DNA from 2 places in the Micromonospora sp. NBC_00898 genome. Region 2 is predicted to be linked to the other one. Evidence: riboswitches for the same ligand, from Rfam matches in the RefSeq annotation. Region 2 holds a riboswitch; the other holds the start of a gene.

Region 1 (4,400 bases), 800 kb from region 2:
GTCACATCTCCACGCCGCTTCCGCTCAGTAGTGCACCGATCCAGTCCACGGATCGAGGCTTAGACGGCGCCCCGCCCGGCCGGAGGCAGGGCGGGGCGCCGAGGGAGTCGCGGGTCAGCCGAGGTCGACGGCGGGGTAGAGGGGGAAGGTGGTGAGCAGGTCGCTGGCCTGCTTGCTGACCTTGTCGGCCAGGGCCGGGTCGAGGACGTACTTGGCCTTGGACTCGCCGGACGTGGTCTGCGTGAGCACGGTGTGGATCAGCTCGGCGGTGGCGTCCATCTCGGCCGTGCCGAGGCCCCGGCTGGTCAGCGCCGGGGTGCCGATCCGGATGCCCGAGGTGTACCAGGCGCCGTTCGGGTCCTGCGGGACCGCGTTGCGGTTGGTGACGATGCCGGAGTCGAGCAGCGCCTGCTCGGCCTGCCGGCCGGTCAGGCCGTAGCCGGTCACGTCGATGAGCACCAGGTGGTTGTCGGTGCCACCGGTGACCAGCTTCGCGCCCCGGCGGGTGAGCCCTTCGGCGAGCGCCCGGGCGTTGTCGACGATCCGCTGGGCGTAGTCGGCGAAGTCGGGGCGGCGGGCCTCGGCCAGGGCGACCGCCTTGGCGGCCATCACGTGCGGCAGCGGGCCGCCGAGCACCATCGGGCAGCCCCGGTCGACCTGGTCGGCGAGCTCTGGCCCGCAGAGCACCATGCCGCCGCGCGGGCCGCGCAGCGACTTGTGGGTGGTGGTGGTGACGATGTGCGCGTGCGGCACCGGGTCGAAGTCGCCGGTGAAGACCTTGCCGGCGACCAGGCCGGCGAAGTGCGCCATGTCGACCATGAAGGTGGCGCCCACCGAGTCGGCGATCTCCCGCATGATCCGGAAGTTGACCTTCCGCGGGTACGCAGAGTAGCCGGCCACCAGGATCAGCGGCTTGAACTCGCGGGCCGCCTCGGCGACGTTGTCGTAGTCGATCAGGCCGGTGGCCGGGTCGGTGCCGTAGCTGCGCTGGTCGAACATCTTGCCGGAGATGTTCGGCCGGAAGCCGTGGGTGAGGTGACCGCCGGCGTCCAGCGACATGCCGAGCATCCGCTGGTTGCCCAGCTCGCGGCGCAGCGCGAACCAGTCCGCCTCGGTGAGGTCGTTGACCTGGCGTACCTGGGCCTTCTTCAGCGCGGGGGACTCGACCCGGTCGGCCAGGATCGCCCAGAACGCGACCAGGTTGGCGTCGATGCCGGAGTGCGGCTGCACGTACGCGTGGGCGGCGCCGAACAGCTCCCTCGCGTGTTCGGCGGCGAGCGCCTCGACGGTGTCGACGTTCTGGCAGCCGGCGTAGAAGCGCCGGCCGATGGTGCCCTCGGCGTACTTGTCGCTGAACCAGTTGCCCATGGCCAGCAGGGTGGCCGGAGAGGCGTAGTTCTCGCTCGCGATGAGCTTGAGGGACTCGCGCTGGTCGGCCAGCTCCGCCCCGATGGCGTCGGCCACCCGCGGCTCGACGGCCCGGATCACCTCGAGCGCGCTGCGGAAGGCGGTGGATTCGGCGTTCAGCGACATGCGACCTCCTGGTGACGTGCGGAAGGCCCAGGCGCTCGGCATGCGTCCTCATGACGGGACCGCTTCCCGATGGTTCTCCATCCCCACGCGCCAGTCACGGCCCGCGCCGATCCTACCGGGTCGACCCCGGCCTGCTCTCGTAGGATCGGCTGGTGGGGGAGGACGGGGCGCTGCTCGCCATCAGCGACCTGCACGTCGGGCACGCCGACAACCGGGCGATCGTCGAGGCGCTGCGCCCGGAGTCACCGCGGGACTGGCTGCTGGTGGCCGGCGACGTCGGCGACACCGTGGCCCAGGTGGAGTGGGCGCTCGACCTGCTCAGCCGGCGCTTCGCCACGGTGGTCTGGGCACCGGGCAACCACGAGCTCTGGACGCCGCCGGCCGACCCGGTCCAGCTCCGCGGTGTCGCGCGCTACCGCCACCTGGTCGACCTCTGCCGCCAGCTCGGCGTGCTCACCCCGGAGGACCCGTACCCGGTGTGGCGCGGTCCGGCCGGGCCCGCGCTGGTGGCGCCGCTCTTCCTGCTCTACGACCACAGCTGGCGCCCGGACGGCCTGGACACCCCGGAGGCGGCGCTGGCCGAGGCGTACCGGACCGGGGTGGTCTGCACCGACGAGTTCCTGCTGCATCCCGACCCGTACCCGAGCCGGGCGGCCTGGTGCGCGGACCGGGTGGCGACGACGGCGGCCCGGCTCGCCGCGCGCGACCCGGCGCTGCCGACGGTGCTGGTCAACCACTTCCCGCTGGTCCGCGACCCGACCCGGATCCTGCGTCACCCGATCTTCGCGCAGTGGTGCGGCACCGAGGCGACCGCCGACTGGCACCGGCGCTTCGCCGCCGCCGCGGTGGTCTACGGCCACCTGCACATCCCCCGGACGACCTGGCACGACGGGGTGCGGTTCGAGGAGGTGTCGGTGGGCTACCCGCGTGAGTGGCGGCAGCGGTCGGCGCCGGCGGGCACCCCGCGCCGCATTCTGCCCGCGCCGGAGGGGACGCCGCCGACGGCCTGGTGAACACTCGCCGGGGCCCGACCGGCGGCCGGGCCCCGGGGGAGTCGCGGGGGTCAAGCGGTGGCGGCGTCGACCTGGCTCTTGCGGGCCTTCGGGTCGTCGAGGGTGCGCGGGGCGTCCTTGCGCATTGCGATCATCCGCTCGCCGATCTCCTGGAGCTGGTTGCGGCCGAGCGCCTCCCGCACCTTGGGGAACCACTCCTGCTCCTCCTCCCCGACGTGGTGCTCGACGTTCTCGATCAGCACCGTGGTCTTGGCGATGAAGCGTTCGTCGGACGCGTTCATGGCGGCCAGCTCGGCGCAGAGCAGATCCGCCACGTGGTGTTCCTCGTACGACTCGAGGATGTCGTCCTCCAGGTCCGGTACCTCCTAGGGTCTGGGCTGAGGCCTGAACCCCTACCCCGGCATGAGCTGGAAAAACGGATGGGCCCGGCGATGTTCCGCCGGGCCCCACCACTGGTCGTGCCGTGCTTGCTACTTCACCACGTTGTACGCGTCCACCATGCCGGCGCCGTAGAACCCGTTGCGCTCCCCGCCGGAGCAGGTCGCGTCGTAGGCGTGCGGGCCGGTCGAAATCAGCGGCACCGGGTTGTAGACGCCCTCCGGGCAGGACTGCGCCACCGCCGTGGTCCCGAGGAATGCCGCCAGCTGGCCGGGGGTCATCCCCGGGTGCGCCGACAGCGCCAGCGCCGCGACGCCGGTGGCGTGCGGGCCGGACATCGAGGTGCCCTGCTTGTAGCCCCACCCGTTGGTCCGGGTGACGGTGTTGAAGGTCGTCGACAGGATGCCGTCGGTGAGGGTCGACTTCACGCCCTGCGTACGGAACCGGGTGTCACCACCCGGGGCCGTCACGTCGATGACGCCCTGGCCGTACGAGGAGTAGTAGCTCTTCGCACCGGTCGGGCCGACCGCCCCGACGGTCACCACGCCCGGAGCCTCCGCGGGGAGGTCCATGCAGGCGTTGGTGAGGTTCTCCCGCGCCTCCGGCGTCCCGTCGTCCGGGCTGCCGTAGTCGGAGAGCTTGTGCGCCAGGTCGTAGTTCGAGTTGCCGGCGGACGCCACGTTGAGCACGCCCTGGCTGTTCGAGTAACGGATGGCGCGCTGCACGGCCTGCCACACCGGACGCTGACGGGCGTCGTTGCGGCAGTTCAGCTCCCACGGGTCGATGTAGTAGCTGTTGTTGGTGACCCGCATGCCGTGCGTGGCGGCCCACATGAACCCGCAGACCGCGGCCTCCGGGTAGATGTAGCCGGCGTCGTTGACCACCTTGACGGCGGCGACCTTGACGCCCGGCGCGATGCCGGTCACGCCGACGCCGTTGATGGCGGCGGCGATGGTGCCGGCGACGTGGGTGCCGTGGTCGCTGGTGGTCGGGTTCCACGCCGCTTCGGTGGTGTCGACGACACCGCCCAGGCAGGACGTGGACTTGTCCTTGGCGATCTGGGTCGCCAGGTCGGGGTGGGTGCTGGAGATGCCGCTGTCCAGCACGCCGACGACGACGTTCGGGCTGCCGGTGGTGACCGCGTGGGCCTGCGGGACGTGGATCATGTCCATGTCCCACTGGTTGGCGTACTCGGGCTCGTTGGTCGGGTCGCCGGTGGCGCTGGCGACGTCGGCCGCGGAGACCTCGACGGTCTCGCCCTCGTCGAGGGCGGTGCCCAGCCCGGCGGTGGACGCGACCGACTCGACGCCCGCCCCCGCCACCTGCGTGGCGAAGTCCGGGTTGGTCGACCGGACGACGAGCACGCCGATCTGGTCGTAGTTGGCCACCACGGTGCCCTTGGCGGCCGCCACGCGGGCGGCGGCCTTGTTGGTGTTGGCGCCCTGCGGGGCGAGGACCAGGAACGTGGTGTCCGTT
Region 2 (4,400 bases):
TACCCGGACCGATCAACCCGTCGTACAGGGCGATGCCCAGCCCGGCCACCGCCACCGCCGCGGCCACCCGGGCCCGGGTCCGCCGCGCCGGCAGCGCCACCACCCCCAACCGGGGCCGCGCCAGCACGAACAGCGCCACCGACACCAGCACCACCAGCACCACCGGCCGGTACGCCCCCGCCGGCACCGCCCCCGCCAGCGCCGCACCCAGCCCGGCGGTCAGCACCGCCAGGCCGGCCGACGGCCCCGCCACCGCCCAGTCCAACTTCGTCCGCCGCGCGTACGTCACCGCCGCCGTCGACGTGCCGAAGATCGCCGCCAGCTTGTTCGTGCCCAACGCCGTCGCCACCGGCACCCCCGGCGCGGCGACCAGCAGCGCCGGCAACAGCAACAGGCCACCCCCACCGACCACCGCGTCCACCCAGCCCGCCATGGCGGCCGCGGTCAGCAGGGTGGTCAGCGACAAGGGGTCCACGGGCGGCCATTCTGCCCACCCCCGGCCGACCGGCGAGACCACCTGTGGCCAGCCTCACCGCCCGGCAGGAAGCCTCACCGGCCCCGCCGCCGCCGCAACCACAGACCGGCCGACGCCACCGCCACGAATACCAGCACCGAACACACCAACGCCTTGAGCACCCGGCAACCCTGGCATGGAGACGTAGGGTGTGCACGTGCGCCTGGCCACCTTCAACCTGCTGCACGGGCGATCCCTCACCGACGGACTCGTCGACCCCGACCGGCTCACCGCCGCCGTCACCGCCCTCGACGCCGACATCCTCGCCCTGCAGGAAGTCGACCGCGACCAGTCCCGCAGCGGCAACCTCGACCTCACCGCCATCGCCGCCCGTGCCCTCGGCGCCCCCGAACACCGCTTCGCCGCCGCCGTCGTCGGCACCCCCGGCGAACAGTTCCGCCCCCTGACCCACGACGACGACGGCCACGGCGAACCCTGCTACGGCATCGGCCTGATCAGCCGCCACCCCGTCCGCTCCTGGCAGGTCACCCGGCTACGACCCGCCCCCGTACGATCCCCGATCTACGTCCCCGGCCCCGGCGGCGGGCTCATCCTGCTGCGCGACGAACCCCGCGTCGTCCTCGCCGCCGTCCTGGACACCCCACACGGCCCGCTCACCGTCGCCGCCACCCACCTGTCCTTCGTCCCCGGCTGGAACATCCTCCAACTGCGCCGCGTCGTACGCGCCCTGCGCGCGCTGCCCGCCCCGCGGATCCTCCTCGGCGACCTCAACCTGCCCGCCGGACCCGCCGCGCTGCTGACCCGGTGGCGGCCGCTGGGCCGCCGCCCCACCTACCCGGCCGGGCAACCCCGCGTCCAACTCGACCACATCCTCGCCGACCGGCAGGGCCTCGACCGGCTCCCACCCGTCACCGCCGTCGACACCCCGCTGTCGGCCATCTCCGACCACCGGCCCCTCATCGTCGACCTCGGCTGACCGGCACCCACGCCGCACCACGGCCGGCGGCGACCCCCGCCACGGACAGCGCCGCGGCTCAGCCCATCCCGGCGGCCCGCTGAGCCGCCCGCACCGCGTTGCGGAACAACATGGCCACCGTCGTCGGCCCCACCCCGCCGACCCGCGGCGTGATCGCCCCTGCCACCTCGGCGCACGACTCGTCGACGTCCGGCAGCAACCGCCGCCCCTCGTACCGCACCCCGCCGCCGACCACCACCGCGCCGGGGCGCACATGCTCCGGCTGGATGATCCCCGGCACCCCGGCCGCCGCCACCAGGATCTCCGCCCGCCGGGTGTACCGCGGCCAGTCCGCCACCCCGGTGTGCACCACCGTCACCGCCGCGTTCGCCGTGGGCCGCTTCTGCGCCAGCAACATCGCCAACGGCCGACCCAACGTGGCCCCCCGACCCAGGATCACCACCTCCCGGCCCGACACCGGCACCCCGTGGAACGCCAGCAACGCCTCGATTCCCGCCGGCGTACACGGCAACGGCCCCGGCAGACCCAACGCCAGCCGGCCCATGTTCACCGGGTGCATCCCGTCGACGTCGGAGTCCGGATCCAGCACCTGCAACGCCCGGTCGTAGTCCAGATGCCCCGGGATCGGATACTGCACCAACACCCCGTGCACATCGGAGTCCGCGTTGAAATCCTCCAACACCCGGTGTAGATCCGCCTGCGACGCCGACGCCGGCAGGTGCACGTGCGGGGACGCGAACCCCAGCTCCGCCGCCTGCCGCTGCTTGATCCGGATGTACCCGGCACTGGCGTCGTCGTCGCCCACCAGCACCGTCGCCAACGTCGGCGTCACCCCCGCCGCGCGCAGCGCCAGCACGCCCTCGGCGACCTCCGCCAACACCTGCTCCGCCACCGGGCCACCGGACAGAATCCGGGCCGTCGTACCCGTAGAAGACATGGCTCACCCCGACCGCGGAGGCCCAGGCGGTCGACCTCCGCGACGAGCTCCCCGATGGTTACTGCCATCCCCGGTGCCGCCAGTCGCGTCAGCGCTCAGCCTGCCACATCCCAACCGCCGACCGCAGCCGCCACCGCCCACCACTCCGGCAACGACGCCACCACCTCGTCCGCCCGCCGCCGCCGCTGCGCCGCCGACGCCACCCCCAGATCCGCCACCGCCGCCTCGAACGCCGGCCGCAACGCCACCTCCCGCCCCGGCGCGTCCGCCGCCAGGACCGCGTGACACCGCGCGTACGTCGCCACGATCCAGAACATCGCCTCCCGGTGCCGGCCCGCCGCGATCAACTCGGCGCTGCCGTCCACCACCACGGCCCGGGCCGCCGGGCTGATGTCCGCGCCGAAGAAGAATTCCGTACGCCGCACCCGCGCCGCCTCGTCGAACGTGGCCGCCAACCCGGCCAGGTGCGCCCGCACCCGATCCGGACCCACCCCGCCACCGTCCAGCGACGCCAGCAGCTCCGGAAACCGGTCGCCCAACCCGTACGCCGCCAGCACCTCCCCGGCCAACACATACCGCCGGCGCACCGTCGGATCCCGCAGCGCCGCCACCACCGGCAGCAACGCCAGGACCGACGTGGGAAACAACCACGCCGTAACCTGCTCGTGCAGCGGCGCCGACGCGTCCAGCACCCGCAACCCGCCCGCCACCCGACGGCGCACTCCCGCGCACCGCCGCCGCACCCACTCCGGATCCGCGAACCCCGCCGCAACCCGCTCCCGCACCACCGCCAACCGCCCCGTCGGATCCAGGATCACCGTGTCCGTGCGGAAACACGGCGCGAACACCCACGACCCCAGCACATCCTCCGGCGACCCCAGGTCCTCCCAGGTCAGCGCCGTGACCTCCAGCAGCACACCACGGTGGCGGAACTTGCCCACCTTCGCCGCAGGCTCGTCACGCACCACCACCACGTCCACGTCCGACGACCCCGGCAGTACCGCATCATCCGGCACCCCCGCCGTCGACCCGCTGAAGAACGCGCCCCGCACACCCGGCTCCCGCCGCGCGTGCTCCCGCACCCACTCCATCGCCACCGCCCGCGCCGCACCCACCCGCATCCGACGATCCTGCCACCACGTCGACCGCCGGCCGCGACCGGGCGCGGGCCGTAGGCCGGCCCGTCGATGGGCGGACCCGCAGCCGCCGCCTGTGCCTGGCGACGCCGTCGGGCTGAGGCGACGGTCAAGACGCGAGGCAGGTCGGATCCGCGTAGACAATGAGGTAGATGCCGGACGGGCTCGCGACCGACCACCGCGGCGACGGTGAGCGGTCGGCCGTGCTGGGCCGCACGTCCACGCGCTGCGCCGGGTCCGACCGGACCACCAGGCGGCTGGGCACGTCCCGTACGCTGCGGCACCAACTGAGGAACCCGCCCCCGTCGATCGTCGGCGGCTGGTCCGGAACCTCCGTGTACCGCCAGCCCGCGTCGCGGGCCGCCGGGTCGAAGGTGCGACGCAGCTCCGCCTCACCGTGGTCCCGATCCGACCGCCAGGACAGGGAGACCGAGGTGTTCGAGGCGTCCTCGCGGCTGATCCGGTGGCAGCCATGGCTACGCACCACGTCGCGCACCCGCCGGGCACCCGCCGGCGTCACCGCCAGGACCGGGTCGGCCGCGTACGCGTCAAGCAGCTCGTCCTCGTGCGCCGGTGCGGTGCAGCCGGACACCCGGAGCCCGAGCCGGCCCTCCGCCGCGCACCCGGCGACGGTGACCGCGAGCAGTACGGCGACGGACGCCGCCGCGGCTCTTCCCATGGCCGCAACATAGTCGCCCCGTCGCATCCGACTGCCCCGTCAGCAGTGGTCGCTGTCCCGTGACACCCCCGGCACCCGACCCGAGCGGCCGAGACGCCCCGTCCGCCGGCAACCCGCCGATACCCTGGCTGCCGGGACCGACGCCGGCCCCACCGCACGCGTTCGGTCGAAGCAGGAGGACGGCAGCATGAGGGACA

The links. Region 2 has a riboswitch for ZMP and ZTP ahead of OG799_RS09985 (bifunctional 5,10-methylenetetrahydrofolate dehydrogenase/5,10-methenyltetrahydrofolate cyclohydrolase). Riboswitches for the same ligand answer to the same signal wherever they lie in the genome.
Region 1: another riboswitch for ZMP and ZTP. It lies ahead of OG799_RS13955 (glycine hydroxymethyltransferase); the one in region 2 lies ahead of OG799_RS09985 (bifunctional 5,10-methylenetetrahydrofolate dehydrogenase/5,10-methenyltetrahydrofolate cyclohydrolase).

The regions. Positions count from the first base shown of each region.
Region 1 is NZ_CP108775.1:2,843,598-2,847,997, reverse strand. Features, by position in the region: gene OG799_RS13955 (glycine hydroxymethyltransferase) at 115-1,533, opposite strand; ZMP/ZTP riboswitch at 1,552-1,641, opposite strand; gene OG799_RS13950 (metallophosphoesterase family protein) at 1,683-2,546, shown strand; gene OG799_RS13945 (hypothetical protein) at 2,597-2,860, opposite strand; gene OG799_RS13940 (S8 family peptidase) at 3,017-4,400, opposite strand, start outside.
Region 2 is NZ_CP108775.1:2,048,596-2,052,995, reverse strand. Features, by position in the region: gene OG799_RS09995 (sulfite exporter TauE/SafE family protein) at 1-475, opposite strand, end outside; gene OG799_RS09990 (endonuclease/exonuclease/phosphatase family protein) at 672-1,451, shown strand; gene OG799_RS09985 (bifunctional 5,10-methylenetetrahydrofolate dehydrogenase/5,10-methenyltetrahydrofolate cyclohydrolase) at 1,510-2,388, opposite strand; ZMP/ZTP riboswitch at 2,402-2,485, opposite strand; gene OG799_RS09980 (hypothetical protein) at 2,484-3,509, opposite strand; gene OG799_RS09975 (hypothetical protein) at 3,634-4,203, opposite strand; gene OG799_RS09970 (nuclear transport factor 2 family protein) at 4,391-4,400, shown strand, end outside.